Regions from separate parts of the Thalassospira sp. A3_1 genome, predicted to be linked through region 1. Evidence: riboswitches for the same ligand, from Rfam matches in the RefSeq annotation. Region 1 holds a riboswitch; each other region holds the start of a gene.
What was found. Region 1 has a riboswitch for cobalamin ahead of J7395_RS11800 (CbtB domain-containing protein). Riboswitches for the same ligand answer to the same signal wherever they lie in the genome.

Region 1 (9,935 bases):
CACAGGACCCGCAATCCATGCCCGATACAGCCCAATGACGATGCGAAATGCCGTCGCGATGGCGGGCCAGCACATCGTCAACCGCGCCCTGTTCCCTGCCACTCAGTTCGGATTGCGCGTGCAGGCCATCGGCGGCAGCAAGAAAGCTTTGCCCCGGTACGGCGTCGTTCAGAGCCGCAATCAGCGATGACTTGCAGCTTTCACAATTTCCAATGGCCGGGAACTGATCCCATTTTGCGATGACGGACATTCTGGACCTCGCCAACATTCAAATTTATATTCATGCGTTACATTCAAATAACAATTCATATGTTGTGGAGTCAAGAACATTCAAACCATGATTTGAATGTTATCACACACAATGCCCGACGCCCCGAAAAAGTTGATGAATTACGCCAGCACTGCGGCCATAGTGACCACCCGATTTAAGAACCAAGGCCAACCGCCCGATGCCCCGTATTGTCATTTGCAAAACCTGCCAGCCAGCACCCGATGCTGATCCGGCCTCAAAGGTGGATTTTGTCGATGCGGATGGTTTTGCGCGGCAGTTAGGCACGGCACTTGATCAGGCGGAATTGCCCGAAACGTTTGAAGTCACACAGGTTGACTGCATGGGATCATGCAGCGACCCGACATCGGTTGCACTTCAGGGAACCGGGCGGGCAAGTTATCTTTTTGCCGGATTATCGGCGCGTCACGACATTGACGATATCATTGCCACCTGCCGGGAATATCTGAACGCCCCGGATGGATGGATCGAAGACGCACGCGGCTGCGGGCGTCTTCGTTTTTGCCTTAAGGCCAGAATTCCGGCCCTTTGATTAAGGTGCCACCGAAACAGTCATTGTCTGACGCAGCGGCTTATCGCCGACGGCAAGCTGGCTGTGATCATTGGCCGTCAGCGTTACCGTGACCTCGTTATCGCCCGCCGGAAGCTCTGTGATATGGAACCACGGGCCATACAGGCGGGCAATCTTGGTGCCGTTAACATAGACATGGGCATGACCTTCTCCCGGGACATGCGTGCTGCTGGCATGTTCGGGGGCAAACCGGAAATTCTGCACCATTAGATGCAGGTTCCAGCCACTGACCGGGTCCGGTATCATCGCGACATCAAGACGTGGTGCATCAGTGCCCGCAGGTAATGAAATAATGGCGTCGTGACTGGCATGTGCCGCCCCCATCTTCATTTCACCGTGTGCGGTACCATGTCCGGCAACGCCATGCGCCATCGGATCACCGTGATCGTGCCCGTCAAGGGTGATGCCGTTACCAGCCGCCACCAGAAAACCGATCCCCCCGCCGAAAACCAGCCCAATCCCGAAAAGGGCAAGTGAACGTGACATTTTATTCCTCGTGAAAACCCTGAAAATAAATCGGGCGCGCCCGTGGCACGCCCGAAAAGGATCGTACTTTGACCGCGATCAGGCGGTCTGCGCCTGTGCGGCCCGTTGTCCTTCGCGTTGCCAGAAATATCCGGCAAACAGGCCAACCAGCACCCAGGCAGCAAGACCGACACCAAATGCACGGGCAGCAAAAAGCGCCCCGATTTCAGTCGGTACCGGCCCGGTAAAGGCATCGGGCTCCGGCGCGCCAATGACATGGGGGGCAAGCAGCAGAACTGCAGCAATCCCCCACGAAACCCAATTGCGACCAAATGCAATCAGCCAGACGGCAATTGCCGCCGTCCCGACGGTGGCAAACCACCAGACCTGCCGTGCGTAAACGTCTGCGGCTGCAACACCGGGCACTTCAGGTGCAAGGGTAAAGCCCGGTGCAAAATGAACGATACAGAACCCGGCAATGCCCCAGATAATACCCTGACGACCAGCGACCTCGTGACCGCGGCTTTCAGCCAGCGCCATGGCCGCAACCAGAATAAGCGCATACCCGGTATAGACCAGCATGGTGAACAGGACGCTTAACCCGTCGCGGACAAGATCAATGCCGCCGACATCCTGATGTGCACTAACCGCAGCACCGCCGAAATGAACCAGCTCGCCGGTTTCATAAAGCTCCGCATGCAACAGAACCGGTTGCACAAAATAAAGCTGAAGCAGGGCCGCAATAAGACCTGCTGCAGCACCAGCGAACAATGCGCTGGTGAAAATGCGTGACATCATGGCTTAGTGACACGGAAAGCCGGTTGCATGGCGCACATCATGTGCCGCATCGTGCAACAATTCAGCCTGAACATGGCCGGTCACAAAGATGATCGCGAGGCCAAAAACGGCACAAACGATGATCGGCAGAAGAACCGATTTTTTTGAAGCGGCAAATGCCGCGGTCTGCGTGGTCATAAACTTCTCCTATGCTGTCACACCCGACAGTCGGTTCGGGTCCATGCCTGGCAGGTCTCCTGGCTTGCGGGTCATCATGCGTCGCCGACCTTCCCTGCTTTCGCAAGTGGCGTGATGGCGGGCACTTTCCGCATACAGTCGCGGGGGCGGCTTTGGCTTTGACCGCCCAAAACAAACGGTCTTCCAAATTCCCTCTTCGTTTACCTGCCCCGAGCAGACAGGTAAAAACCAAGCAGTTCGTTTATGACGGTAATTCCCCGCAAGCGCAATGTGAAAACCGGACGCGACGCGGGTTCATTCGTCGAATGTGGCAATTTCACGACAACGCAAAAGACGTATTTCAGTCGTGGGTCACATGGGCAAAGACATCACGAACAACACGGGAAATATGTTCGTCATCAATCTGATAGAAGATATGACGCCCGTTTCGTTCCGATGCCAGAATGCGCTGATCGCGCAACTGACGCAGGTGATGGCTGGTCAGGGATTGGGACATGCCCGATGCCTCGGCCAGTTCGCCAACGGTTTGCGGTTTTTCCATGCAACGCAGAACAAGCTGCAGCCGCCCGGCATCCCCCAGAAGCGCAAAGATTTTTGCTGCTGCCTCAATATCAGGAAGCGACAGGTTATGACCGGTCGCACGTGATGCGTCACGCGTTACGGCCTCGCCCTGTTCGGTGGAAAGGCCAAGACGTGCGGCCGTATCGCATTCCTGACAATCGTTGCCGTTTTCAGCCCCGGCGATCACGGGACGCGCCGAGGCAATTTCGACCTTGCGGGATTTCGTTTTGCTTTGTGACATCCCCCTATTTTCCATGCCCAGCTGCACTTGGCAAGGGGACTTGATGTTTGCGCGCATGGAACTCCGCCCCGCAGGGAACGTTACAGGTATGACACACCATCGAAAGTGCCAACCAGAGCAAGGAGACGCACCGATGCAAGAGCAAACAGCACTCGACATTTTCAATCTGCGCCAGTCCCGTGACAGTTGGGAACGGAATGTGGCCGGTTACTGCGCGAAAAACGACATGCAGATCGGAAATCTGCCCAAAGAGATTACCGGCCCCTATAACGAGATGAACGAGGCATGGGAAAAGCTTAAGGCCGAAGGTGATGCGGCAAGCAACACCACTGCAGAGCAGTTCCACAAGGCAACCGCAAAGCTTGAAAAGGCGTGGAACGATATGACGGGCAAGTAAGCCCGGGATTTTATGCCTTGTGGTTAAAATGCCCCAAAATCGCCTTTTCATTGCAAATCGATGACACGATTACACGCCAGATTGAAACTGTCTGGAAAAGCAAAAGGAGGCTCCCATGACAGCCCGCCCCATTCCGGAGCACGCCAAGCTCCATCAGGAATTCAAGGATTGGGAGTTCGGTCTTGCAGCACATTGCAGGGAATCCGAAAGCGGCCTTGAAAAACTTCCAAGTGAGGTTGTTCAGGCGTGGGATGACATGGATGCCGCCTGGAGCGAGATAAAGGATCATAGCGACGATATCCCGCAAGAATCCCTGCAGCGTTTCCGTGAAGCAAAGCAACGTTTGCAGGAAGCGTGGGATGCGATGATCTCTTCCGAACGGCATTAACGACGCCGCGCTGGAAGCAGCCAGACTTTTTCGTCTCCCTCTCTTCCGTGGCGGGTTTTCCTCCCCTCCCCGCCATCCTTCTACAGCCGGGTGTTTCAACCGCCCCGGCTGTTTTTTTGTCTGGATTTTGGCCAGGTGTCGCCCGCCTAACGTCCAAATCCCGGTTACGGGCAAAAATCCGGATTGACTCATTTCAATAAAAAATTCATGTTTTATTTTAATTAATAAATTCGATTCGTTATTTAAACGTCACCCGAGTGCTTCCGGATGGAGCCCCGTCATGTCCGACACCCTGAAAAATGTCCGCATTGTCAGCCGCATTCTTGGCTGGGTATGCCTTATCGCTGTTGTCTTTGAAATCTGCCTCGTGCCGCTGATCTGGCACGTGGATGGCTGGATCGATACCAGCGCCAGCCAGATGACCATCAGCCTTGAAGAATTGCGCGCCCTTTCCGGCTGGCAGAAATATGCCGTGATGGCATCGATGATGCTGCCGACACTTGTTATGGCCTATGGGCTTTGGCGGTTGCGCAAGATGTTCCTGTCCTTTGCCGAAAACCATATTTTCCAGCCTGCCCCGATTGCCCACCTGAAAGCATTTTCCGTGGCCCTTATGGCGCAAACCCTGATCAAGCCGCTTTCAGGCGCACTGACCTCCGTGCTGGCGACTATTACCCGCCCCGAAGGCGAACGGATGCTGTCTATCGGGCTCAGCGATGCCGAGGCCAGCACCCTGTTTCTGGGCGGGTTGCTTTTGGTGATTGCGTGGGTATTGGGAGAAGCCACCCGGATCGAGGACGAGAACAGGAGCTTCGTCTGATGGCGATCATTGTCCGGCTTGACGTGATGCTTGCCCTGCGAAAGATGAAGTCCAAGGACCTTGCCAACCGGATCGGGGTGAGCGAACAGAACCTGTCGCTCCTGAAATCAGGCAAGGTGCGCGGTGTGCGGTTTGAAACACTTGCCGCGATTTGCCGGGAACTTGATTGCCAACCCGGTGATCTTCTGGAATTCGTTGCCGACGACCTGTAAGCTCTTGTGATCATGGCGGCCCGGTTAAAACGGGGCCGTCCTTCATAAGAAACAAAGCAGCCAATTTAACGGCTGTTATCAGGGAAGACGTGAATGGAAAACAAGGTTGCCCTCGTAACAGGTGCCGCACGTGGCATCGGACTTGCCACCACGCATCTTTTTATTGAACTGGGCTGGCAGGTTGCGATGATTGATCGCGACAGCGCGGAACTTCGCAACGCATGTCGCGATATCGCAAATGCCAAGGCATTTGAATATGACGTATCGATCCCAGAGCAGGTCGATCTGATGATCGACGACGTCCTGATCGAGTTCGGACAGATCGATGCGGTTGTCAACAATGCCGGGGTTGCCGATTTCCTGCCGATCCATGAAACCGATTTCAGCGCGTGGCGCCGGATCATGGAAACCAACCTTGACGGGACCTTTCTTGTTTCGCAGGCGGCGATCCCAGCACTCAAGCAGACCAAGGGTGCGATTGTCAATATCGGCTCGATTTCCGGACTTCGGGCATCGACCCTTCGGGTGGCCTATGGCACATCGAAGGCGGCCGTCATTCACATGACGAAACAGCAAGCGATCGAGCTTGGTGATTTTGGTGTCCGGGCCAATTGCGTCTGCCCCGGCCCGGTCAAAACCAAGCTTGCCATGGCCGTGCATTCGCCAGAAATCATATCGGCCTATCTTGATGCCATGCCGCTTGGCCGGTATGGCAGCGAACTCGAAATCGCCGAAGTGATTGCGTTTTTATGTTCCGACAAGGCGAGCTACGTTACCGGTCAGGTGATCGCCGCCGATGGCGGGTTTGAAACGGCTGGTGTCGGGCTCCCGGCCCTTCGCAAGGCTGCAGAAGAATAATCACTTTGAGTGCGACCACCTTTGGCTGAATGCGCAAACTCCGTTGCGCAAAAGTGTGATCGCTTTCCCTTCTTCCTGCGTATGGCAGGGAAACACCATCACTCAAAGGTATTTCCTTGCCAATCGAACTTGCCCTTCTCGTCTTCAATGCTCTTTTCTGCCTTGCGTTTCCTTGGGTTTACAACTGGTCCTATGGCAGGCAGGTCGGCGGCAAACGCCTGATGGGCAATCGCGACAACCTGCCCGAACGGCAGGGCTTGGCCGCGCGCGGCCTTCGTGCCCACCAGAACCATCTGGAAAATCTGGTGCCGTTTGCGATCATCGTTCTGGTCGCGCACGCCATCGATATTTCAAACACTGTCACCGTAACCTGTGCAGTTGTCTTTACCATCGCACGCCTTGCCCATACCGGGTTCTACTTTGCCGGGATCACGCGCCTTCCGGGCATCAATGGCGTGCGATCAATTGCCTACTTTGTCAGCCTGTTTGCGATGCTGATCTTTGGCTCGCAATTATCTGGGACTTAAATATCGGCGCAACCTCTCGACAATCGGGAATTCGGGCGTTACGAGATAGGCGGCCAAACCGGAACGGGTGGGTCTTTATCAAGCTTTTACCCAAGGATTTGCCGTGAGCACGCTGCCCCCCTGCCCGAAATGCCAGTCGCCCTATACCTACGAAGATGGCGAATTGCTGATTTGCCCGGAATGCGCCCATGAATGGTCGCAGCAAGCCGCAACAGGCGGAGACGAAACCGAATACAGGGATGCCAATGGCAATATCCTTGCCGATGGCGATACGGTTTCGATCATCAAGGATCTGAAGGTCAAGGGTGCGTCACAGCCGCTTAAGGTCGGCACCAAGGTCAAGAATATCCGCCTTGTCGAAGGCGACCACAATATCGATTGCAAGATCGACGGATTTGGCCCGATGAAGCTTAAATCCGAATTCGTCAAAAAGATCTGATTGCGGGCTTCGCCGCGTAAACCCTCTGCCGACGACATTGCGACCGGATTCTGGTATAATGTTGTCGTCTGATACCGGCTTGAACCATCCAAAGGAAACGGGGGCCACCATGCGCCACCTTGCCCTTATCGCCGCAATAGTCGCGACCCTGTCCCTGTCCTCCTGCCTGACCTTTAACTGGCAGCGCAGCGTTCAGCAGGTTTTATCGAATGCATGCAATTCGACAGGGGATTGCGGCTCGGATGGGCCGGGCTATTAAAACAGCCCAAAACAAAACGGCGCGCCCAATGGACGCGCCGTTTGTTGTTTCCGGTGATCGGAAAACTTATTCCCACTCAATCGTTCCCGGTGGTTTCGAGGTGTAGTCGTAGGTAACGCGGTTGATACCGTTGACCTCGTTGATGATCCGGTTGGCGATACGGCCAAGCAGTTCCGGCGGGAAGGCGAAGAAGTCGGCGGTCATACCGTCGGTCGAGGTGACGGCACGAAGTGCACAGGCATAGTCATAGGTACGACCATCGCCCATCACGCCAACGGTCCGGACCGGCAGCAGCACCGCGAAGGCCTGCCAGATGGCGTCATAGAGGCCAGCATTGCGGATTTCTTCGAGATAGATCGCATCGGCCTTGCGCAGGATATCGAGCTTTTCGCGCGTGATCGGCTGGCCGGGGATGCGGATGGCAAGGCCCGGTCCAGGGAACGGATGACGACCAACAAAGCTGTCGGGTAGACCCAGTTCACGACCAAGGTCACGGACTTCGTCCTTGAACAATTCGCGCAGCGGTTCGACCAGTTGCATGTTCATGCGTTCCGGAAGGCCGCCGACATTGTGGTGCGATTTGATGGTGACAGACGGACCACCGGTGAAAGACACGCTTTCGATAACGTCCGGGTAAAGGGTCCCCTGTGCAAGGAAATCAGCACCACCGATTTTCTTGGCTTCTTCTTCGAACACTTCGATGAACAGGCGGCCAATGGTTTTGCGTTTGGTTTCCGGGTCGATTTCGCCTTCGATCGCACCGATGAAGGTTTCCGAGGCATCCACATGGACCAGCGGAATGTTGTAATGGTCACGGAACAGGGTGACGACCTGATCGGCTTCGCCCGAGCGCATGAAACCATGATCAACGAACACGCAGGTCAGCTGATCGCCAATCGCTTCGTGGATCAGAACCGCGGTGACGGAGCTGTCAACACCGCCCGAAAGACCGCAAATGACCTTGCCATCGCCGACCTGTTTGCGGATTTTGGCGATGGCATCGTCTTTGTAGGCGTTCATCGTCCAGTCGCCAGAGCAACCGGCGACACCGTGGGTGAAGTTCTTAAGCAGCTGCGCACCATGCGGGGTGTGAACCACTTCGGGGTGGAACTGCACGGCATAGAATTTCTTGTCGTCGTTGGCGATGGCGGCAAACGGTGCGCCTTCGGATTTGCCAACAACGCGGAACCCGTCAGGAAGAGCATCGACACGGTCGCCGTGGCTCATCCAGACCTGTTCGCGTGCACCTTCGGCCCAGATGCCGGTGAACAGCGCGCAGTCTTCGATCACATCGACAAAGGCACGACCGAATTCGCGGTGATCGGACGTTGCGACCTTGCCGCCAAGCTGGTTGACCATGGTCTGCTGACCATAGCAGATGCCAAGCACCGGCACGCCAAGTTCAAAAACCTTTGCCGGGGCCGAGGGCGCCTTGTCCCAATGGACCGATGCCGGGCCACCAGACAGGATCACGGCCTTGGGCGCGTATTCGTCAAGGAAAGCATCCGAGACATTGTTGAAGGGGTGGATTTCGCTATAGACACCGCTTTCGCGCACGCGGCGTGCAATCAGCTGGGTGACCTGCGATCCAAAATCAATAATCAGCACGCGATCTGTCATCGGGCCGTATCTCCGTCGAGTATGGGGTTGCGCCGTACATACGCCAAACCATCCGTCTCGGCAACCCGGCGCAAACGGTTACCTTGGGATGCATTCATGAAATTCTGATGCCGAATTCCGGCATTTGGGAACAATTGCGGCCTTTTCCTGCCGGAACGCCCCCGAAAAGAGCACAATTGGTCCCTTTTTCCTGCGCAATGCGTCTGTAACTTGGTTTCCAACGGAGCACGGAGATAACCGCGTCCGACAAAATTAGAAATCATGAGCAAATCAAGTTTGACCATGCAAAGGGACACAGACAAATGACACAGAACAAAGGCAGTAAAATCGCGCTTGCCGTCGCTGGCCTTCTTCTGGTCGCTGGTGCGGCAACGGCCATTGCGATGACCCAGTCCGAGAGCAATAACCCGGCTTCGATGTTTGGCACTGAAACCGGTACCGAGAACAGCGATACCATGACCCCGGCACCTGATGCCCCGGCAGCCGAAACCGGCGAGGCGCCGAACACTGTCCTGCCGAACGACAATCAGGAAGTTCCCGGCATGAAGGGTCTTGATGGCAATGCAGGCGAAGATAGCAGTCCGCTGGAACTGATGCCGCAGGATGATGGCGGCACCACCGGTGGCGAAGCTGCCCCCAAGACGGAATAAAAAACCGGCCGGGTAAACTGTGGAAGATCCAATCTTCACATAGCGTTCACGGTAAAATGCACTTGTGAAAAGAACTGGCCCTGTCCCCATTCGGGACAGGGCCATTTTTCTTGCCGCAATTTTACAGTTTGCAAGCAGACCAAGGGCGGCATCGGACATCGGGTTGTTTGCGATGACCATGGCCGCCATTGTCATTATTTCACCTTGCCTTTGGCCGTGCGTTCAAACACCGCAACAAAGAAACCGTCCGTGCCATGCTCGTTCGGGGACAGGCGAAGCCACGGCTTGTCCTTGCCACCGGGGACCGGAACGGATTTCGGGGCGTCGGGCCAGATTTCACTGACCGGGACCGGTCGGAAATCCTTGCGATCACGCATGAAGGTTTCGATCAGGCGTTCGTTTTCTTCGGGCATGATCGAACAGGTCGCGTAAATCAGACGCCCGCCCTTGGTGACCTTTGCCGCACCGGCCTTCAAAATCTTGCTTTGGTTGGCCATCAGGGTGCGAATATCGCGCTGCCCGATGCGCCAGCGCAGCGCCGGGTTGCGGCGCAGGGTGCCAAGCCCCGAACAGGGGACATCAAGCAGAACACGATCAAAGAAACCGGATTTATTGCGAAGCCAGCTATCACGTTCATCGGAAATGATGCGCTGCTGGATGCAG
Region 2 (9,935 bases), 510 kb from region 1:
GCGGCCTGATCAAGGCGGGCCCTTTGCATCTGGATGGCGGACTTGATCGCCCCATCCAGCCGCAGACCAGCATTTTCCAACCGTCCGCGTTTTTCCGAAAGCTGTTCGCGCGGACTGACCAGCCGTGCCCCAGCTTCGTTCAGACGTGCACGCGCCTGCTGTAAAACACTGCCTGCCGCACGCGGCAGTCGATCCGACCAGTTATCAAGGGCCTGACTGCGTTCTTCAAGCATCCGGCGCGGATCGCCAAGACCACGCGCAAGGCTTTCAAGGGCTGTGCGTTTTTCCACGCCAAGCCGACGGACGGCTTGGGTCAGACGAAGGCCGTCTTCCTCGACCTGACCGATCAGATCAAGCCGCACGGGAACGGCCTTTTCCGCGGCCCCCGTCGGGGTGGGCGCGCGCAGGTCGGACACAAAATCAATCAGGGTGGTATCGGTTTCATGACCGACCGCCGAGATCACCGGAATGCCGGATTCCGCCACCGCACGGGCAATGATTTCCTCGTTAAACGCCCAAAGGTCTTCCAGCGATCCGCCACCGCGCGCGACGATCAGGACATCGGGGCGCGGAATATTGCCATAGGGCAAAAGATCATTGAAACCGCGCACGGCCTGCGCGACCTGTTCGGCGGCACCGGTTCCCTGCACCACCACGGGCCATAACAAAACACGGCGCGGAAACCTTTCACGCAGCCGATGCATGATATCGCGGATAACCGCCCCGGTTGGGGATGTTACAATCCCGATGACATCAGGTAGGAACGGGATCGGCTTTTTGCGATCCGCATCAAACAGTCCTTCGGCGGCAAGTTTCTTTTTGCGTTCTTCCAGAAGCTTCAGAAGCGCGCCTTCGCCCGCGACTTCCATCGTTTCGATGACAATCTGGTATTTCGACCGGCCCGGGAATGTCGTCAGTCGCCCGGTCACAATGACTTCCATGCCGTCTTCGGGTGCAAGGCCAAGCTTGGATGCCTGCCCGCGCCAGCAAACACCATCCAGCACGGCCTGATCGTCTTTGAGGGCCAGATACATGTGACCGCTGCTTGCGCGCTTGAAGCCGGAAATTTCGCCGCGCACACGCACAAACGAAAACGCATCCTCGACCGTGCGTTTAAGCGCGTTGGAAAGATCAGAGACCGAAAATTCCGGCAGATTTCCCGGTTTCGCGGGTTCTTCGGGCATGGGAGCGAACGGGTCGAACAAATCTTGCGTCATCAAGGGCACTTTATGCTAAAAGCCCGCATAAATTTTCAAGCGGGATGGGGTGCAAGCCTAGTTCATCCCGTCTGGACCATCAAGCAGTCGGACACGTAATCGAGGTTAAAATCATGAAGGTTCTGGTCGTTGGCGGTGGCGGACGTGAACATGCATTGTGCTGGGCAATTGCCAAGAGCCCGCGGCTGACCAAACTTTGGTGCGCGCCGGGCAATGCCGGGATTGCCGATTCCGCGCAATGTGTTGCCATTTCCGATAGCGACATTGACGGCCTTGTGAAATTTGCCACCGACAATGCGGTCGATCTGGTAGTTGTCGGCCCCGAGGCCCCGCTGGTCGCGGGCCTTGTAGACGCGCTGGATGCGGTTGGCATCAAATCGTTTGGCTGTTCCAAGGCTGCCGCACAGCTTGAAGGCTCCAAAGGTTTCATGAAGGACATGGTCGCAAAGTTTGGCGTGCCATCTGCGGCCTATGGCCGTTTCACCACGCCTGACGATGCGCGGGCCTTTGTTGAAAAGCACGGTGCGCCGATCGTTGTCAAAACCGATGGCCTTGCCGCGGGCAAGGGTGTGACGATTTGCCAGACAGTTGACGAAGCCTTTGCTGCCATTGACGAATGCATGGTTGGTGGCAAGTTCGGCGATGCCGGTGCGGAGCTGGTGATCGAGGAATTCATGACTGGCGAAGAAGCATCCTTTTTTGCCGTCTGCGATGGCGAAAACGTCATCCCGCTGATTGCAGCACAGGATCACAAGGCCGTTGGCGAAGGCGATACCGGCCCGAATACCGGCGGTATGGGTGCCTATTCCCCGGCCCCGGTCTTTACCAAATCTGTTGAAGGCAAGGTCATGGAACAGATCATTGTTCCGACCGTCAAGGGCATGGCCGCCGAAGGCCATCCGTTCAAGGGCGTCCTGTTTGCCGGTCTGATGATTGACGATGCGGGCAATCCGAAACTGATCGAATACAACATCCGTTTTGGCGATCCGGAATGCCAGGTTCTGATGACCCGCCTGAAATCGGATGTACTGGATATCCTTGATGGGGCGGCCACCGGCAAACTCGATACCGTCAAACCCGAATGGCATGATGAAACCGCCATGGTCGTTGTCATGGCCGCCAGGGGGTATCCGGGCAGCTACGAAAAAGGCACCGAGATCAGAAACGTCGCCGATGCGGATGCGATGGACAAGGTCAAGGTCCTGCATGCGGGAACGAGAATGGATGGTGACAAACTGACCGCGACAGGTGGTCGTGTTCTTGGCGTTACCGCACGTGGCACGTCGGTGACCGAGGCGCAGAAACGCGCCTATGAAGCCGTTGACGCCATTAACTGGCCGGGCGGTTTCTGCCGCCGTGATATCGGCTGGCGCGCGATTGCCCGCGAACAGAAGTAAGCCTTTGAATTAAAAAGACCGGGTCATGCAGCCCGGTCTTTTTTCATGCCTGCGTGATAGCGCACCGCACATTCACCATTCGGGCCATGCTCGATGGTTGCCTCGACACCGAACACATCGCGCAGATTTTCCGATGTCAGAATGTCGGCAGGACTGCCAATCCCCACCAGTTCCCCATCACGCATCATGGCAATCCGATCGCAATACATCGCGGCATGGTTCAGATCGTGCAGGGCTGCGACCACGGTAACCGGCAATTCGCGCACCAGTTCCAGTAATCCAAGCTGATGGCGGATATCCAGATGGTTTGTCGGCTCGTCCAGCAGAAGGAATTTCGGTTCCTGCGCCAGCGCGCGCGCAATATGAACCCGCTGCTTCTCGCCGCCCGAAAGTGTATGCCAGAACCGGTCGGCCAGATGGGTCATGTCGACATCACCAAGGGCGCGGTTAACAATCGCATCATCCCGTTCAGACCAGGGTGACAGCATGCTGAGATATGGTGTGCGCCCCAGTGCGACTGCCTCGCGCGCGGTCAGGCGGTCCGTGGTATCGGCCTGCTGTTCGACAAAGCCGATCTGCCGGGCCAGTTTGCGACGGCCATGCTTTTTCATGTCCTGCCCTGCCAACATCGCGCGCCCCTGATCAGGTGGACGAATACCGGCCAAAACCGACATCAAACTTGTTTTGCCCGATCCGTTCGGCCCGATCAGGCCCAGAAACTCGCCCGGTTCAACACGGAGCGAGACATTTTTGATGATCTTGCGAAAACCGGCAGACCAGACGACATCGCACAGTTCCAAACTCATCGCAAAATCCTTCCGTGACACAGGATCAGGGCAAAGGCCGGGGCCCCGACAAGGGCGGTAATCACCCCGATTGGCAAAACCTGCCCCGGAACGATCACGCGTGAGATGACATCGGCACAGACCAGAAACAGTGCGCCAATCAATGCCGATAGCGGTAATAGCAGCCCATGGCGCGTTCCGACAAAAAAGCGCGCCGCATGCGGGATCACGAGCCCGACAAAGCCGATGGAACCAACGATACTGACCATTACCGCCGTCATCATCGCGGCCGCGGCAATCAGGATCGCATAAACCCGCCTGACCGGAACACCAAGCGATGCGGCGGATTCACGACCAAACGTAAAGGCATCAAGTGCGCGTGCATGCCAAAGACACACGACAAGCCCGACAAGAGCCACGGGTAAAGCCAGCCACACATCGGGCCAGCGCACGCCGCTAAGATTGCCCAGAAGCCAGAACATGATGCCGCGCGCCTGCTCGGCACTGGCCGATTTGGTGACGATAAAGGATGTCAGGGCATTGAACATCTGCGATCCGGCAATCCCGGCCAGAATGATCGCCCCCGTACCGCGCCCGGCCTGTAATGCCAGAAGGGTCACAAAGGCGAATGCCGCCACTGCGCCGATAAATGCCCCAAGTGACAGTGAAAGCATCCCGGCCCCAAGACCTAGGATCACGATGCTGACCGCACCGGTCGAGGCACCGGCTGAAATGCCCAGCAAGTAAGGATCGGCAAGACTGTTACGCAAAAGCGCCTGCAGGACCGCCCCGGAAAAAGCAAGTGCCGCCCCGCAGCTTGCGGCGACGATTGCGCGGCTAAGTCGGTAGTTCCATATAATACCGGCATCAATCGCATCCACCGGATACCCGGCATCCCACAAATGATTGGCAATCGTATTGATCACCGTGCCCACCGGGATCGCTGTTTCGCCCACCGATGCGGCAACCGCCAGGACCGCAGCCAGCAACATCAGCGCGGCAAATGCCACGCTGATGCGTTTCAAGAAAACGGGGCTGGAAATGATATTCCCGATCATTGGCCCGATCACTGGGTCGCCTCGAACGCCTCGATTGCCTTGGCCAGCGTTTCAATGCCCTCGATTGTCCGCATGGTCGGGTTCATCGACTGGGCATCCATGACGACAATATTTCCGCTTTTGACGGCACTCATCTGGCTGGTTACCGGATCGGCTTTCAGGAACTGCATTTTCAGTTCCCAGTCATCGGCCGGAAAACGGCGACGATCCATTTTGCCAATCGCAATGATATCGGGATTGGTTCGTGCGATGGTTTCCCACCCGACTGTGGGCCATTCATCGTCACTGTCGATGACATTGTCGACACCAAGGATCGACATGACATAGGCCGGCGCACCTTTCTGACCGGCGACAAACGGATCAACATCGATTTCAGCACTGGAGAACCAGAACAGGGCCGAAATGCCCTTGCCGTTGACGGCGGCGACTTTTTCACGTGCGGCTTTTTCGCGGGCTTTGAAATCGGCAATCAGTTCGGCGCCACGTTCCTCGACATCGAAGATTTTCGAAAGGTCATCTATCCCCTGATAGATCTGATCCATGGAAAAGGCATCGATTCGGGTTCCGTCGCCGCCCGTAGTGTTGTCCTTGCCCATACAATCGGCTGGTGCGGTATAGACCGGGATTGAAAGTTCGGCGAACTGGTCAATCGTTCCGACCTTGCCATTCGGGCCGATATGCCATTGGAACTGGGTTGTGACCATATCGGGTTTCTGGCCGACCACACTTTCAAAGCTGGGATCGTTGTCTGCCAGACGCGGAATGGTGGCGTTGACGTCGCGAAACTGTTCCTGCACCGGGCCAAGCCATACGGCCGTTCCAACCACCCTGTCGGCCAGCCCCAGAAGATAAAGCAGTTCGGTGCTGCTTTGGCCCAGCGATACGACACGGTTCGGGGCCTGATCAAAGGTCAGAGTCCGACCACAATTTTCCAGTGTAAGCGGATATTCCGTCGCAGATGCGTATTGCGCGAAAGAAGCCAGTCCTGCAGCAAACACCCCGACTGCAAGAACCCGTTTGTTAAGTTCGATCACTTTGCGTCCTTTCATGGATATACCGATCCGGAATTTCATTCCCGATCGGGCATATCAAACCAATAAATGTTATGTTATAACATAACAACAAAGTTACTATGGTCAAGAGACTTGCAAAGGTGCTGAAAAATGGCGGGAAATGTCAGAACCCGAAAGCAGGCAGAACGCATTGCAACCTGCGTGAGACGGTGACATGTACCGACATCCTCCGGGGCACCCCGCCCGGTCCGTCGTCGTCATGTCAGCAGGTCTCCTGGCTCGCGGGTCGCTGTGCTTTCCTGCCTTCCCGGGAAATATCCCAGTGGCTTTCAGAAGAAAAACACTCACCGCCTACAGTTGCGGGGGCAGCTTCGGTTAACCGTCCTAGCAGACGGCTTCGAATTCCCTTTATCCTTGTCGGATACTGACATCAATTGATGTCACATAGTCACACAGACCCGTCAAGAGAATTGCAAACCGGTCGCAATCATCAAGGGTCAGGATCTGGTTTCCTAATAGGCGTTCGCTGCCGCCGTACCATCCCCGCCCAGTCGTCCAAGGATGGCCGATACATCACGCATGGGCGGTGCGCCAAACATGCGGGCATATTCGCGACTGAACTGTGATGCGCTTTCATATCCGACTTCATAGGCCGCAGTCGCCGCATCCTTCATTTCCGTCAGCATCATCTGGCGCGCCATCGTCAGGCGAAGGCGTTTCTGATACTGAAGCGGGCTCATGGATGTTACCTGCTTGAAATGATGATGGAAGGAAGACGGGCTCATATTTGCCTGTGCCGCAAGATCATCGACCCGCAGTGGTGCTGCAAAGTCGTCCTTCATCAGACGGATGATCTTGGAAATGCGCTGCATGTTGCTGCCGCCCATTCCGATTTGTGCAATCCGTGCCCCCTGAAGGCCACGCAGCAGGCGATAATGCACTTCGCGCAGAAGCATCGGCGCCATCACCGAAATATCGTCTTTCTGATCGCACAGGCTCAACAGGCGCATCACGGCATCCAGCAAGGTATCGCTGGCATCATCGACATGAAGCCCACAATCGCTTTCGGATGCGGATCCGATCTGAAGATCGATCTGGGTTACAAGGTCACTTAGCATCTGGCCGTCAAGTTCAATCGACAAACTGCGATAGGGAAGTGCTGCACTGGCATTTGTCACACAGCCGACAATGGGCAGGTCAACCGACGCCACCAGATACTTTCCGGGCGCGTAACTGAAAACCGCCTCGCCCAGAGTGACCTCTTTGGCACCTGACGCGATAATACAAAGGCATGGCTTATAGATTGTCGGGACTTTCATCGATGGCCCGGTTGCACGATACAGGTGCATCGCACTCACCGGCGTCTGGGCAACGCCTTCTCCTTCGCAGTATTTGTCAATCAGTTCAGACATCTCTTCGAATACAGACATCACCAAACTCCTTTGTTTCTCTAATATGAACTATACCGATCCGGACTGTACTGAAAAGCGGTTTTCGTACCGTTCGGAGGATCAGGCAATTGATCAAGAGTTCTGTGTATTCATCAAATTGCTGTTTGCACTCACATTGAGCGCCATCAACCAAACACGGAGGATGTCATGTCGCTTATGTCCAGCAATGTTGAAAACAAGGTCGTCGTTATCACCGGTGCCAGCAGCGGGATTGGCGAAGCCACGGCAAAACTTCTGGCTGAAAATGGTGCAAAGGTCGTTCTGGCCGCCCGCCGCACGGCCAAACTCCATTCCATCGTCGCCGAGATCGAAGCCGAAGGCGGCACCGCCACATGCCGCGCGGTTGATGTCACCGATGCCGACGATGTCGAAGCACTGGTCTATTTCGCCAAAAACACCTATGGCCGCGTTGATGTGATGTTTAACAATGCCGGCGTCATGCCCCTGTCGCCACTTGCCGAACTGAAAATCGACGAGTGGAACAAGATGATCGATGTCAATATCCGTGGCGTTCTAAACGGTATTGCCGCCACCCTGCCATTGTTCAAGGAACAGGGCGGTGGTCATATCATCAACACCGCATCGATCGGGGCGCATCTGGTATCGCCGACCGCCGCGGTTTATTGCGCCACCAAATATGCCGTATGGGCCATTTCAGACGGTCTGCGTCAGGAAAGCCGGGATATCCGCGTTACCATGGTTTCGCCGGGTGTTACCGAAACCGAACTTGGCAACGATATCACCGATGACAGCGCCAAGGGGTTCCTCGGTGAATTGCGCAAAACCGCCCTTAGTCCGATTTCGATTGCATGGTCTGTCCTTTATGCAATCGCCCAGCCCGACAGCGTCGATATCAACGAGATCATCGTACGCCCGACGGCATCGGCATATTGATCCGTACCGCCCAAGGAGGCCCGCATGGCACGTCATATGTTTGCGTCTTCCATCACCAGTCTTCTGATGCTGTTTTCCAGCACAGCCACCGCACAGGAGGATACCGTCATGTCCGGTACCGCGTCGAACGATCCGCATCCCTATGTCGGCATGTGGGTCACGGCAGACGGTAACATCCGTCAGGAATTGCTGGCCAATGGGCGTTATGACGAGGCGCGCGGCAATCGTCAGTCCGCCTATCAGGGACGTTACGAAATTTCAGGCAATCACATCGATTACTGGGATGATACCGGCTTCACCGCAGATGGCTATTTCGAAGATGGTGTTCTGTATCACGCCGGAATGGTGATGTATCGCCAGCCGCTGCAATAGATATTCTGATTTCAGAGCCCCACTGCACCGGTTAACCCGATGCAGACCCCGCAAGGAACGGTATCCGATGAATGGATGCCGTTCCTTTTTCATGGGTGAAATCTTTAACGATGATCAGCTCGCTGTCGCGGGCACATTACCGGTCGGGACATTCAATTCGCCAGCGGCTGCAAAGGTGAACAGATCAATCGGTTCGGAAAGCCCGCGCACATCCATTTGCCCGATTTTGCGAAAATTATCCGTAGCAAGATACTTCGTCGTTGTCCCCGAAATCAGAACATCGGTCCCGAGTTCCTTGTTCATGACTTCGAGCCTTGCGGCAAGGTTCACCGTATCACCATGCACGGTGTAGCTTTGCCGCCCACCACCACCGACACTTCCAGCAATCACCGTTCCAGTACAGATACCAATCCGGGTTTGAATGCGAATACCGGCAAAATCGCGCTGATGAACAAGATCATTGATCTCGCGTGCGGCCCGGATGGCACATCCGGCATGGTCGTCATCCTCGACCGGGACATTGAATGTCGCCAGAACGGCATCACCCTGAAACTGCGTAATCACGCCATGATGACGGGTGATGATCTGTGACACCGCATCGAAATATGCATTCAGGACTTCGACAATTCCTTTTGGCCCGATAGTTTCTGTCAGCTTGGTGAAATCGGCCACGTCCGCAAACAGGATGGTTGCCTCACGCTCAATCGGGGACAGTGTCCCGCGTTTGGAAATCAGCACCTCGGCCACGGCGGGCGGCACATATTGTCCGAAAATATCGGAAATGGCGCTGCGTTCCTGCTCTGCCTCGATCTGCCGGCGAACCGTATGGCGCGCCCGCCACATGACCAAACCAATCAGAATAGCAACAATAACCAGTGCCAGAGCTTCCTGTACGCGGCTCCAGGCACCGATAAAATCGGGGCTGAAGAAATAGGTCACAAAGGTCTGGGTATCGGGCGATGTACCAATATCCTGCCAGTCATAGGTTTGCGTCATATCGCGGATGGCATAAAGGAACGCGCCAAGCCATCCGGCGGCACCGCAAATACCGGCCCATAAAACAAGCCCCGGTGAAAAGCTGAATGCGGCAACACCAAGAATGATGAAATAAAACGGGAAGATCGGTGTGCGGAAAATCACCGCCTGGGGCAGATCGACATTATCAAACACCGGCTGCGTCGCAATCAGAAGAGACAGGAAGCCGATATCAAGCGCAATGAACAGATACTTGATCCAGTTCCGATCATAGGATGATCCGATAATCCGGTAATGGATAATGCCAAACCCGGCAAAGACACCAAGCGCAATCAGATATTCAATGGCACGTAACGGGTCGCCCGACCGCGACGCCACAAGCCAGACCCCCATCAGGATCAGCGCGACCAGACGCCCCTTGATCGCCAGTCGCAGGCCTTTCTGTTCCGCCTCGTGGAAAATGGCTTTCTGCTCGGGCTTTCCCATAACAGTTTGCTGCATGAACATGCCTTTCTGCGATGGCGATCCCGCCATTTTAATGATTGCAAGTTTATTTAGGCAGACATCGAACATACCGCTATGCGAAAAATGCAGATATTACGATCTTGAATTCGCCATGTTTTATCCCGATTACGTCCACACTGTCCGGTATAGTTCCGGACATCTTAAATTAACGGGACCTGATTGATGACGACTTCTGTGGAACGCAGACGATTTCTGAAATCCATGGCCGCTGCCGGGCTGATCCTGCCGGGTATGTCGCTGGTCAATGG
Region 3 (9,935 bases), on a different contig from region 1:
GTCAGATGATCAAGGATCACGGCCTGCGCACGGCGCTTGGCTTGTGTGCCTTCACCCGGATCATTAACGATAAAGGGATAGAAATGCGGCGTCGGGCCAAACACGGCCTCGGGGAAGCATTCTTCCGACAGCGCCAACGACTTGCCCGGCAACCATTCCATATTGCCATGTTTGCCGAAATGAATGACCGCATGCGCCCCAAAATGATGACGCAGCCAGATGTAGAACGCGAAATAGTTATGGGGCGGCACCAGATCGGGCGAGTGATAGCTTTCAAGCGGATCGATATTGTATCCACGTGCCGGTTGCAACCCGACGACAACATTGCCCATCGGCAGGATCGAAAGGGCAATCGCCGCCCGATCCGGCAGATAAAACGGATCGCTTTCCGGATCACCCCAGGCATCTGTCACCTGCTGGCGAATGCGCGCTGGCAGGGCGGCAAATGCCGCGCGATAATCCGCAACCGGGATCGTCACCCGAACAATCCGATCAGCCAGCGACTTGTAATCATTGGTCGGCCCGGCCTTAACCGCGGCAATCAGCACATCGCCATTTTCCGGCAGGTCGTCAATCCTGTACCCGGCATCCTTCATCGCACGCAGTGTCTCAATCATCCCGGCCGGTGTATCAAGCCCCACACCATTGCCAAGCCGCGCATCCTTGTTGGGGTAATTGGCCATGATCATCGCGACTTTGCGCATCGGAGCGTCCGTCTTGCGCAATTTGACCCAATTGGCCGACAGTTCTGCAACAAAGGCAACACGATCGCGTACCGGGATATATTTGACCAGATCAATCTGTGTCAGGGCATCCTTGCCCGCCGATCCCTTGAATGACACTGCACGCGACAGGATACGCCCATCTACTTCCGGCAATGCTACATTCATCGCAATATCGCGCGCGGCAAGCCCGTTGACACCATCACGCCAGGACGCTTCACCACCGCCCGACAGCACAACCTGAAAAACCGGTGCGTCTACACCGTCAAACGGTCCGCTCTGGCGTTCGATACCCGGCACCGCAAGGGAAAAACCGGTGGTATTGAGGATCAGGTCTGCTTTGGTTGCCCCCAGCCATTCTTCGACCAAGGCAGCAGCAACCGGATCTTTCAGGCTGGCAACAAAAATTGGCAACGGGTTTAGTTTATTAGTCTGAAGTTCTTCAACCAGTGCATCAATTACGTCCAGATTACCGGCCTGAATTAACGCACGGTAGAAGATTATCGGAACAACAGAATGATTTTGTTTCCAAATTTGTTCAATTTCTTCAAGATTTGCCGTTGTTTTTCCCGGCCAGTACAACCCGGCCTTGACCAAGGGTGCCGCCGGTTTCCAGTTCCAGCTGACAGACGGGTTTAACTTTTCATATATAAGACGAAGTAAATGTTCGGCATTTTCCGGCCCACCTTCGATCAGGTAACGCCAGATTTGCTGATATGTGCTGCCCTTAACCGTCGATAGGGACAGAAGCTCTGCATCGGGTTGATCGTCACCGGGCAACAGTACCAGCGGCACATCGTTGCGAAGGGCCAGTTCGACCAGTTGTTCGATCCCGTATTCCCAATATCCTCGCCCGCCCAGAATACGCACGATGATGAATTTGGCCTCTGCCAGAACGTCGTCGACATAAAGATCGACCGACATATTGTGCCCCAGCTGCAAAAGGCTCGCCAATCGCAGGGAAGGGACATCCTTGCCAAACCCCGCATCCAGCCGTGCCTGCGCACCCGCCAGACAGGCAAGCTCGGACTCTGCAGCCGACAGGATAACAACATCGCCCGGGCTTTGCCCCAGATCGACGGCCTCGCTTCCATCGGTGACCAGTCCCGGCTGGGCGGCAAGTAGATGCATCGGGAACTTCCGTTTCTTTTCTCGGATATCAGGGTCCTGAAATCACCCGGCCTGCACTGGCGCAGCCGGATGATCTCAGTGTTCAAACATGAACGCGCCGCTTCAAGACGCCTTGATGGCCGCTTCGATAGCGTTGCGATCCAGACCATGCAGGCCAATCACTACCAGTTCCGACCGGCGCTTTTCGGTTGCCGCCCACGGACGGTCGAAATAACGCTGGAACCGTTCACCAACACCCTGAACGACCTGACGCATCGGTTTGCCGGGAATATCAAGGAACCCCTTGATCCGCAGCACATCAAACTGACGCACAACATCAATCAAACGCTTCTCAAGCGCTGCGGCATCCTCAACATTATCAAGCGACACGACAAAGCTTTCAAAATCATCATGGTCATGTTCGTGACCATCGTCATGATGAGACGGGCGACTATCAAGGTCGTCCTCGGCTGCCGCACCAAGACCCAGCAACACAGCATTTTCGACCTTTGAATGCGCGGTTGCGATAATCTTGACGGACGGACGTTTCAGCTCGGCCCGGACATCTGCCTCGACCTTGGCAATTTCGGCCTCGCTCAGCAGATCGGTTTTGTTCAGAACCACCATATCCGCACAATGGAGCTGTTCTTCAAACAGCTCCTCAAGCGGGCTTTCGTGATCCAGATTGTCGTCCGCTTCGCGCTGTGCCTGAACCGCGTGATGATCATGGGCAAACAGCCCGTCACGCAACGCCGCTCCATCCAGAACGGCAACGACGCCATCCACCGTGACGCGCGACCGGATTTCCGGCCAGTTAAACGCCTTGACCAACGGTTTTGGCAATGCAAGCCCGGATGTTTCGATCACGATATGATCTGGCGGTGTATCACGATCAATCAACCCCTTGATGGTTGGCAGGAAATCATCGGCCACCGTGCAGCAGATGCACCCGTTTGCCAGTTCGACAACGTCGTCCTCGGCACAACCCGATATGCCACATCCATTAATAACCTCGCGGTCAACACCCAGATCGCCAAACTCGTTGATGATCAGTGCAATCCGCTTACCCCCGGCATTTTCCAGCATATTGCGGATCATCGTGGTTTTTCCTGCACCAAGAAAGCCGGTGATCACTGTTGCCGGGATTTTTCCAAGCTGTGCCATGTTCAATTGTCCTTAAATCCATAAATTCTGTTCTATTTAACTGCCATCGGAATGCCGGCAACCACAAGCGTCACCTGATCAGCAAGTTCGGCAATTCGCTGATGCAATCGTCCTGCGTGATCCCGAAAGCTGCGCGCCATGGTATTTTCCGGCACAATCCCGAAGCCAACCTCGTTCGACACCAGAAGAACCGGAATGTCCAGCCCAGGAAGGATGTCGCATAATCGGTCAAATTCGGCCTCGATATCGCGATCTTCCAGCATCAGATTGGTCAGCCAAAGCGTCAGGCAATCGACCAATACCGGTTTGCTGCCATCACTATTGCAGGCAGACAGGACCGTGCAAAGATCAAGCGGTTCCTCGATCGTTTGCCACATCTCGCCGCGCGATGATTTGTGAAGTTCTATACGGTTTGCCATTTCGTCGTCCCACGCACGACCGGTCGCGATATAGATACCGCCGCCTGCATGGTTGATCCGGTTTTCGGCAAACCGGCTTTTGCCCGATCTGGCACCGCCAAGGATCAGATGGATCCCGGCAAGCTGGCTGTTTTCAGCCATATTCTGGGTCATACCCGTTTTCCTTCGCTTTGACCTCCCACCGAGGCCCGATTGCGTTACCCCATATCCTTGCGAACAGGGATACCGATGGCTGGTTTCCTGGCTGCGGGCATGAAAGCAATCCGCCTTCCCGGCATGTTGGCTACGCATCAACATTACCGGTGGCTGGTGACATCACATCACCCGGATCACCCAACCCGTTACAGTTGCGGGGGCAGCACCGGCATCACACCGGTTTCCCATCACCAAACGGCAGCGCCGAACCTAGCAGCTTTGCCCCTATGACCAAAGCCCAAACTCCGACCTAGCCATAAGGTCAGTATTTGTAAGAATTGACTGCTTGTGAGCGGTTATTCTTTAGGAGAACATAATTTTATCACGTTGGAATCAGAGCTGCCAAAAGCCGCCAGCGTGATCGCCGAACATTACAAAACAAACAAAGTCCGGATGCTGGAACCGCAAAAGGTTTCGGGTCAACTCTTGGGGTTAATTGGAAATTTGCTGATCAAATGGCAATTCATGAACAAATTCAACGAATTCGGAACCTGAAATCAACAACCTGGCAAACCGTATCACGCGAAGACATGTGGCGCGGGTTGCTTGATAGATTGAACTATAATGATCAATCCTTTCCCGAATTCCTGCAACATCATGCCGTGAATGGTGAAATATCATTGGCGCGTCGTGATGTTCGAAACATTTATGCCAGCCGTCCGACCTGTGGTGTTGTCGCGACCATTATCTGGTCGCATGCGCGTGGCATTCGCGTAAATGCGCTTTCGCTTCTGGTCCGTGACCTGACCAAACTCGTGGAACTGTTCGAAAATGACGATTTCGACGAGGATCAAATGTCACAGCTTCTGGGTCAGCCGGGGATATCCATCCCGACCGCCAGCAAAATGCTTTCAGCCTGTGGCAAGAAATACAAGGGCAAACCAGCGGCCATCATCGACGACACGATTATTCAGGTGATAGAGGCACCGGAATTCACGTCCGATTTCACTGAAATCAACGAGCTTCGCGGCAAATCGCGCAGCCGCCCTATTCCCTACTACGAAGCCTATCTCGAAGATGTCGCGTCAATCTGTGGCAGATACGATGTCACTGCCGATATGGTAGATCGCTTTTTGTCGGAATACGCCCTTTCTGGTTCGCGTGAAACCGAACAGCGAAAATCAGCCTGAAACAGATACCCTGCCTGATTTTCGCGCGGGGTTCTTTTCATCCAAAATCGCCAGATCGTCTAATAGCGCAAATTCACACCGGTTACCCGCCAGCCAGGCTGATCGACACCGGCAATATGTTCGATCCGCGTCAAACCGAGTGTATCGACATGAAACGACAACGCCGCCTCAAGTGGCAGACCAAGGGCGCTTGCCAAAGCCGCGCGTACCGTTCCCCCATGAATAACCGCGACAATATCTTTCCCTGCCCAATAGCGCGTCAACCGGTCAAACAACGGGCCGACGCGTTCGACAACATCCCCGAAACTTTCTCCATTCGGGGGGTGCTGTCTGGCAAAATCCGTCCAGAAACGTGTGGTCTCCCCCTTCGGAAGGTCATTCCAGTGCTTCTTTTCCCACGTACCGAAATGCTGCTCGGCAAACCCGGTCTCACGGGTCGGCAGGATGTTTTCATCCATCAGTTCCAGAAGTTTTAACGCGGTATCAAGCGTTCGCGACAAATGACTGGTAACCCAGATCGCCTCGCGAGGCAGTTGACGCGCCAAGGCCCGCAACGCTTTTTCATCCGACAGATTAACCGGCATGTCACTTCGACCATAAACAAGCCGTTCCGGATTTGTCACCGGCGCATGGCGAACAAGCCACCACCGCGTCGTCACTGCCTTCTGCATTCTTCCCCCAAGGAAAAATGTAATCCATGAAATGCCGGTCAATTTGCGCGGCGGTATTTTTATGATCTTATCACCAAGTGACCTGCAACACTGCGATAAATGCAATGCCGACAAATAGCTCGGAAATGATTTGCGTCATACCCAGCACATCACCGGTATGGCCACCAATCTGATGCCGGGCGATCCAGCCGACGATCGATGCCCCGACCATCATGGCAACCAAACACATGAATGCGGTCAATGCCCCTGCAACAATCACCACCAGTATCAAGGCAACGGCAAGTCCTGCCGCGACCATTCTGATGTCGGGACGTCCGGCTCCCTTGCCAAGCCCGTCTTCACGCGCCGGATCAAAAACATAGGTCACAATCGGCATCGCCGCACGCGATAGTGTCGCCATCACAATCAGAATGGCGGCCATGCTGCCGCTTTCACCCGCAGCCGCCAGAACAGCAACACGCATCGCAAGGCATAAAACAAGTGCAACAACACCATATGTGCCGATGCGACTGTCACGCATGATTTCAAGTTTACGCAACTTGTCCTGCCCGCCACCAAATCCGTCTGCGCAGTCGGCAATACCATCTTCATGCATCGCCCCGGTTAACAGGATCAGTGCCAGCGTCGCGACAATGGCCGCAATCATGCCATTTCCGGTGAGAACTTCGGTCAGATATGCCGGGATGATCGCGATACCTGCAATAAACAGTCCCACCAATGGCCAGCACCAGACCGACCGCGCGATCGCAACCGGGCGAAAGTCACATGTTGCAGAAACCGGAACACGGCTCAAAAGGGCCAGCGCCCGCCAGAAATCGGTAACCGGTCCCTTTGGCGACGAAATGTCTTCGTCGTGCTCAATCTTGCTGGCAATGCCCTCGTCATCAGGGCTTTGCGATTTCATTCCGGCTTGATTATGATCATTTGTCACGGGTGATTTCCCATATTCGAACTGGCATTTTGCACGCAATCAGACTAATCATGGGCGCGACAGAAGCCAAGCAGAAGACGCTTTGCATCCTCGTCCGCCAGCCGGAGATTTTCCATGTTCGACCCCAAGCATCCCCCGCAAAGCCTTGATGAAATCCGCACCCTGATGGCCGAATTGCCCGGTGTCGATACCGAGGCACAGGCCGCCGTCAGCGCGCGCGAGCCCGAACTGACCAAACCCGCAGGCGCACTTGGTCGCATGGAAGATATCAGCCTTTGGCTGGCCGGGTGGCAGGGAAATTCACGCCCGAACATGTCACGTCCGCGTGTCACGGTCTTTGCCGGAAGTCACGGTGTTTGCGCCCAGGGCGTGTCCGCCTTCCCGGTCGAGGTCAACCAGCAAATGGTGGAAAACTTCATCAATGGCGGTGCGGCGATCAACCAGATCTGCAAAACAGTAGATGCCGAATTGCGCGTGATGGAAGTCGCACTTGAAATTCCAACCAACGATTTCTCACAAGAACCCGCCATGGATGACGAAGGCTGTGCCGAAGCAATGGCCTTTGGCATGAGCGCAATCGAAAAGGGGCTCGACCTTTTTGTGCCCGGTGAAATGGGAATCGGCAATACCACCTCGGCAGCGGCTATTGCCCACGCACTGTTTGGCGGTGCAGCCGCCGACTGGACCGGACGCGGTACCGGCATTGACGATCAAACGCTTGAACGCAAAACACGCGTGGTAGGCGACGCCATCATCCTGCACAAAAATCAGATGCATGATGCACTTGATGTTCTGCGCTGTGTTGGTGGTCGTGAAATCGCGGCGATGGCCGGTGCCATTCTTGCTGCTCGTTATCAGCGGGTGCCGGTTCTTCTTGATGGTTATGTATCCTGCGCCGCTGCGGCAACCCTTGCCGCCATCCGCAGCGATGCGCTTGATCATTGCATGATCGGGCATGTCTCGGCCGAGCCGGGCCACAAGCGCCTGATCGAAAAACTGGGTAAACAACCGCTTCTCGATTTTGGCATGCGCCTTGGCGAAGGATCGGGGGCAGCCCTTGCCATCCCTCTTTTGCGGGCATCAGCGGAATGCCACAACGGCATGGCAACCTTTGCCAAGGCTGGTGTTGCAAGCTGCGGTGCATAATCGTTTTGACTTCGGAATTAAAAGACGCCAGCTATTTGCTGGCGTTATTTTTTAGTGCGTTCGCTTAGCAGCTGCTCAACATAACGCCCCTGAAACATGGTGATATTGATGCCATGACCGAACTTGATCGCGCGTTCATCATCACAACGGCACATGATCACACGCGTATCGCCTGACTGCGCGACCGCTTCACGCATCGCATTGCCGTGTTCCTCGTCCAGATTTTCCATTTCCGGGTCCCAGATCATCTTGATCATATCAACGCCAAGCTTGTTGCGGTTGATATAGGGCAGCGACAGATGGCTGATGCCATCAATACAAATCCGGTATCCGCGATCACGGCAAAAATCGCGCGCAAAGAAAAACGCCCCAAGATCAGCGAAAATATCGATCTTCTGCAGCTCAAGCACGATTGTGCCGCGCTGGCCTGCTTTGACATTGCTGTCAAACGTCAGGAAATCCGGCGATAGCAGCGTCGAAACATTCAGATTGATACTGACCGAGCCGGTAACCGATGCGTCATTGCTGCGCGTAAGCAGGGATAACATCCGCCGATCAAGAATTTCCGTCAGGTGCTGGAACAGCCAGCGATTCGACAGAACATTGACATCAGGCAGCAACGTCTGCTGCAAATCCTTGATCGAAATGAACAGTTCGTGGAAAACCGGCGTCGGGTTTGCATCACCAACAACGGCACAAATCGCCTGTCGGCGCATCAGGTTCGAAAGATCGGCACGACGCAATGCCTCGTCGATACGACCAAGGATTTTCGGCGTCAGTGGTGCACGACCGTCTTCAAGATCAGGACTATCGTTATGGCGCTCGGCCGCCTTGCTGACCTGACGCGGACGGTTGGCGTTCGATCGCACAAGCGTCTGGGTCAGATGCAGGAAATCCTTGTATTGCTGGGCAACGTCAAAATAGTCGGTAAAGGTCGCCGGTGCGCCACTTTCATCCTTGCCATCACTGATCAGTGGATCGTCATTGAACAGGAATTTAAGCCGGAAGATGACGGCATTGACCTCGTCAATCTCGGCCGCATCAAAGATAAAAATCAGATCCTGATTGGACAGCGTAAAGATGCGCCCGGTAACTTCTGGCACGATGTCTTCGAACGATGCAATTGCCGTGCGGATGTGATGGTCACGCCGGTTGAATGGCAGAAGTTTTGAAAAATGCACATGAATTGCCCCCACGCCATCCTTGCGACGTTCAAGACGCCGCACATAATCGACCAGAAAGGCTTCGGGTGAGGGTAACGTGCTTTCAGACATACAGGATGACCAGATTTTCCAATGTGCAACGCGCGGGGAAAGTCCCGATTGAAATACAATAGTTCGCTGCCTGTTAACAGCTTATGTATTTATCATTGTGATAAATTGAAACCAAACGGGAAAAACGGGCACTTTCTGACGTTCCGCCAATTGCCGCAAACACTGCTTTCCACAACGATAAGTCATGGCAATACATCATCCAAGCTGCTAGTTTCAGCCCGATTTCATCGCCTCGAACATTCCAGAGATCAAAAACATGGATATCAATGCCTTCTTCGATGCCGAATTTGACGAGCATCTTGATCTGGTCGACAAAACCCGCGAAGCAACGCGTGCGCCCTTTGCAAAGCTGGTATCGATCTGCACCAATGCGCTGAATGAAGGCAACAAACTCCTGTTCTTTGGCAATGGCGGATCGGCCGCTGACGCGCAGCATATCGCAACCGAATTTACGGTTCGCTACATCAATGACCGGCGCGCTTTACCAGCCATCGCACTGACAACAGACAGCTCAGCATTGACCGCCATCGGTAACGATTTCGGTTTCGATTATCTGTTCTCGCGCCAAATTGAGGCACTAGGGCGGCCGGGCGATATCGCGATTGGCATTTCGACCTCCGGCAACAGCAGGAACGTCAATCTCGGCCTTGAAAAGGCGCGTGAGATGGGGCTGATCGCCACCGGATGGACCGGTAAAACCGGCGGCGCGATGGTCGATCTGTGCGATCCGCTAATGATCGTGCCCAGCAACACCACCGCCCGCATTCAGGAAATGCATATCCAGATCGGGCAGATGCTGGTTGGCGCGCTGGAACATACCCTTGGCCTGACCAAAGCCTGAGCCGACCAAACACCTTCGACTTAACGAACAGAAGACGATACGAACATGACCGATCTTAGCCATCTGGCCCAACTGGTTGAACAGCTGCCCAATGCCAAGGTGCTTTGCATCGGCGATGTCATGCTCGACCGGTTCGTATATGGCTCGGTCACGCGCATTTCGCCCGAGGCACCGATCCCGATCATTCGGGTCGAACGCGAAAGCGCCATGCTGGGCGGGGCGGGCAATGTCACGCGCAATGCGACGGCCCTTGGCGCATCGGTCCGTTTCCTGTCACTTGTCGGTGATGATCTTCCGGGCCGCGAGGTCATGGAATATGTCGCCAATGACAA

Region 2: it holds a riboswitch for cobalamin, as region 1 does, so the genes downstream of both, J7395_RS09315 (ABC transporter substrate-binding protein) here and J7395_RS11800 (CbtB domain-containing protein) in region 1, are expected to answer to the same signal.
Region 3: it holds a riboswitch for cobalamin, as region 1 does, so the genes downstream of both, cobU (bifunctional adenosylcobinamide kinase/adenosylcobinamide-phosphate guanylyltransferase) here and J7395_RS11800 (CbtB domain-containing protein) in region 1, are expected to answer to the same signal.

Annotation. Positions count from the first base shown of each region.
Region 1 covers NZ_JAGHQQ010000002.1:1,010,561-1,020,495, reverse strand. The annotation lists gene J7395_RS11820 (heavy metal translocating P-type ATPase) at 1-250, opposite strand, end outside; gene J7395_RS11815 (DUF1636 domain-containing protein) at 450-821, shown strand; gene J7395_RS11810 (hypothetical protein) at 822-1,346, opposite strand; gene J7395_RS11805 (CbtA family protein) at 1,425-2,123, opposite strand; gene J7395_RS11800 (CbtB domain-containing protein) at 2,127-2,300, opposite strand; cobalamin riboswitch at 2,332-2,548, opposite strand; gene J7395_RS11795 (metalloregulator ArsR/SmtB family transcription factor) at 2,641-3,102, opposite strand; gene J7395_RS11790 (hypothetical protein) at 3,236-3,499, shown strand; gene J7395_RS11785 (hypothetical protein) at 3,615-3,887, shown strand; gene J7395_RS11780 (DUF2975 domain-containing protein) at 4,168-4,707, shown strand; gene J7395_RS11775 (helix-turn-helix transcriptional regulator) at 4,707-4,919, shown strand; gene J7395_RS11770 (SDR family NAD(P)-dependent oxidoreductase) at 5,013-5,777, shown strand; gene J7395_RS11765 (MAPEG family protein) at 5,894-6,304, shown strand; gene J7395_RS11760 (zinc ribbon domain-containing protein YjdM) at 6,408-6,743, shown strand; gene J7395_RS11755 (hypothetical protein) at 6,853-7,002, shown strand; gene guaA (glutamine-hydrolyzing GMP synthase) at 7,069-8,622, opposite strand; gene J7395_RS11745 (hypothetical protein) at 8,925-9,272, shown strand; gene J7395_RS11740 (RsmB/NOP family class I SAM-dependent RNA methyltransferase) at 9,467-9,935, opposite strand, start outside.
Region 2 covers NZ_JAGHQQ010000002.1:499,110-509,044, reverse strand. The annotation lists gene xseA (exodeoxyribonuclease VII large subunit) at 1-1,217, opposite strand, end outside; gene purD (phosphoribosylamine--glycine ligase) at 1,331-2,614, shown strand; gene J7395_RS09325 (ABC transporter ATP-binding protein) at 2,638-3,420, opposite strand; gene J7395_RS09320 (iron ABC transporter permease) at 3,417-4,457, opposite strand; gene J7395_RS09315 (ABC transporter substrate-binding protein) at 4,466-5,506, opposite strand; cobalamin riboswitch at 5,717-5,914, opposite strand; gene J7395_RS09310 (AraC family transcriptional regulator) at 5,983-6,900, opposite strand; gene J7395_RS09305 (SDR family oxidoreductase) at 7,069-7,815, shown strand; gene J7395_RS09300 (Atu4866 domain-containing protein) at 7,840-8,187, shown strand; gene J7395_RS09295 (adenylate/guanylate cyclase domain-containing protein) at 8,302-9,663, opposite strand; gene J7395_RS09290 (glucan biosynthesis protein D) at 9,850-9,935, shown strand, end outside.
Region 3 covers NZ_JAGHQQ010000001.1:1,333,688-1,343,622, reverse strand. The annotation lists gene cobN (cobaltochelatase subunit CobN) at 1-1,853, opposite strand, end outside; gene cobW (cobalamin biosynthesis protein CobW) at 1,956-2,996, opposite strand; gene cobU (bifunctional adenosylcobinamide kinase/adenosylcobinamide-phosphate guanylyltransferase) at 3,029-3,568, opposite strand; cobalamin riboswitch at 3,628-3,839, opposite strand; gene J7395_RS06050 (hypothetical protein) at 3,899-4,105, shown strand; gene J7395_RS06045 (hypothetical protein) at 4,165-4,740, shown strand; gene J7395_RS06040 (histidine phosphatase family protein) at 4,800-5,411, opposite strand; gene cobS (adenosylcobinamide-GDP ribazoletransferase) at 5,482-6,342, opposite strand; gene cobT (nicotinate-nucleotide--dimethylbenzimidazole phosphoribosyltransferase) at 6,457-7,488, shown strand; gene J7395_RS06025 (hypothetical protein) at 7,533-8,762, opposite strand; gene J7395_RS06020 (D-sedoheptulose 7-phosphate isomerase) at 9,019-9,603, shown strand; gene rfaE1 (D-glycero-beta-D-manno-heptose-7-phosphate kinase) at 9,649-9,935, shown strand, end outside.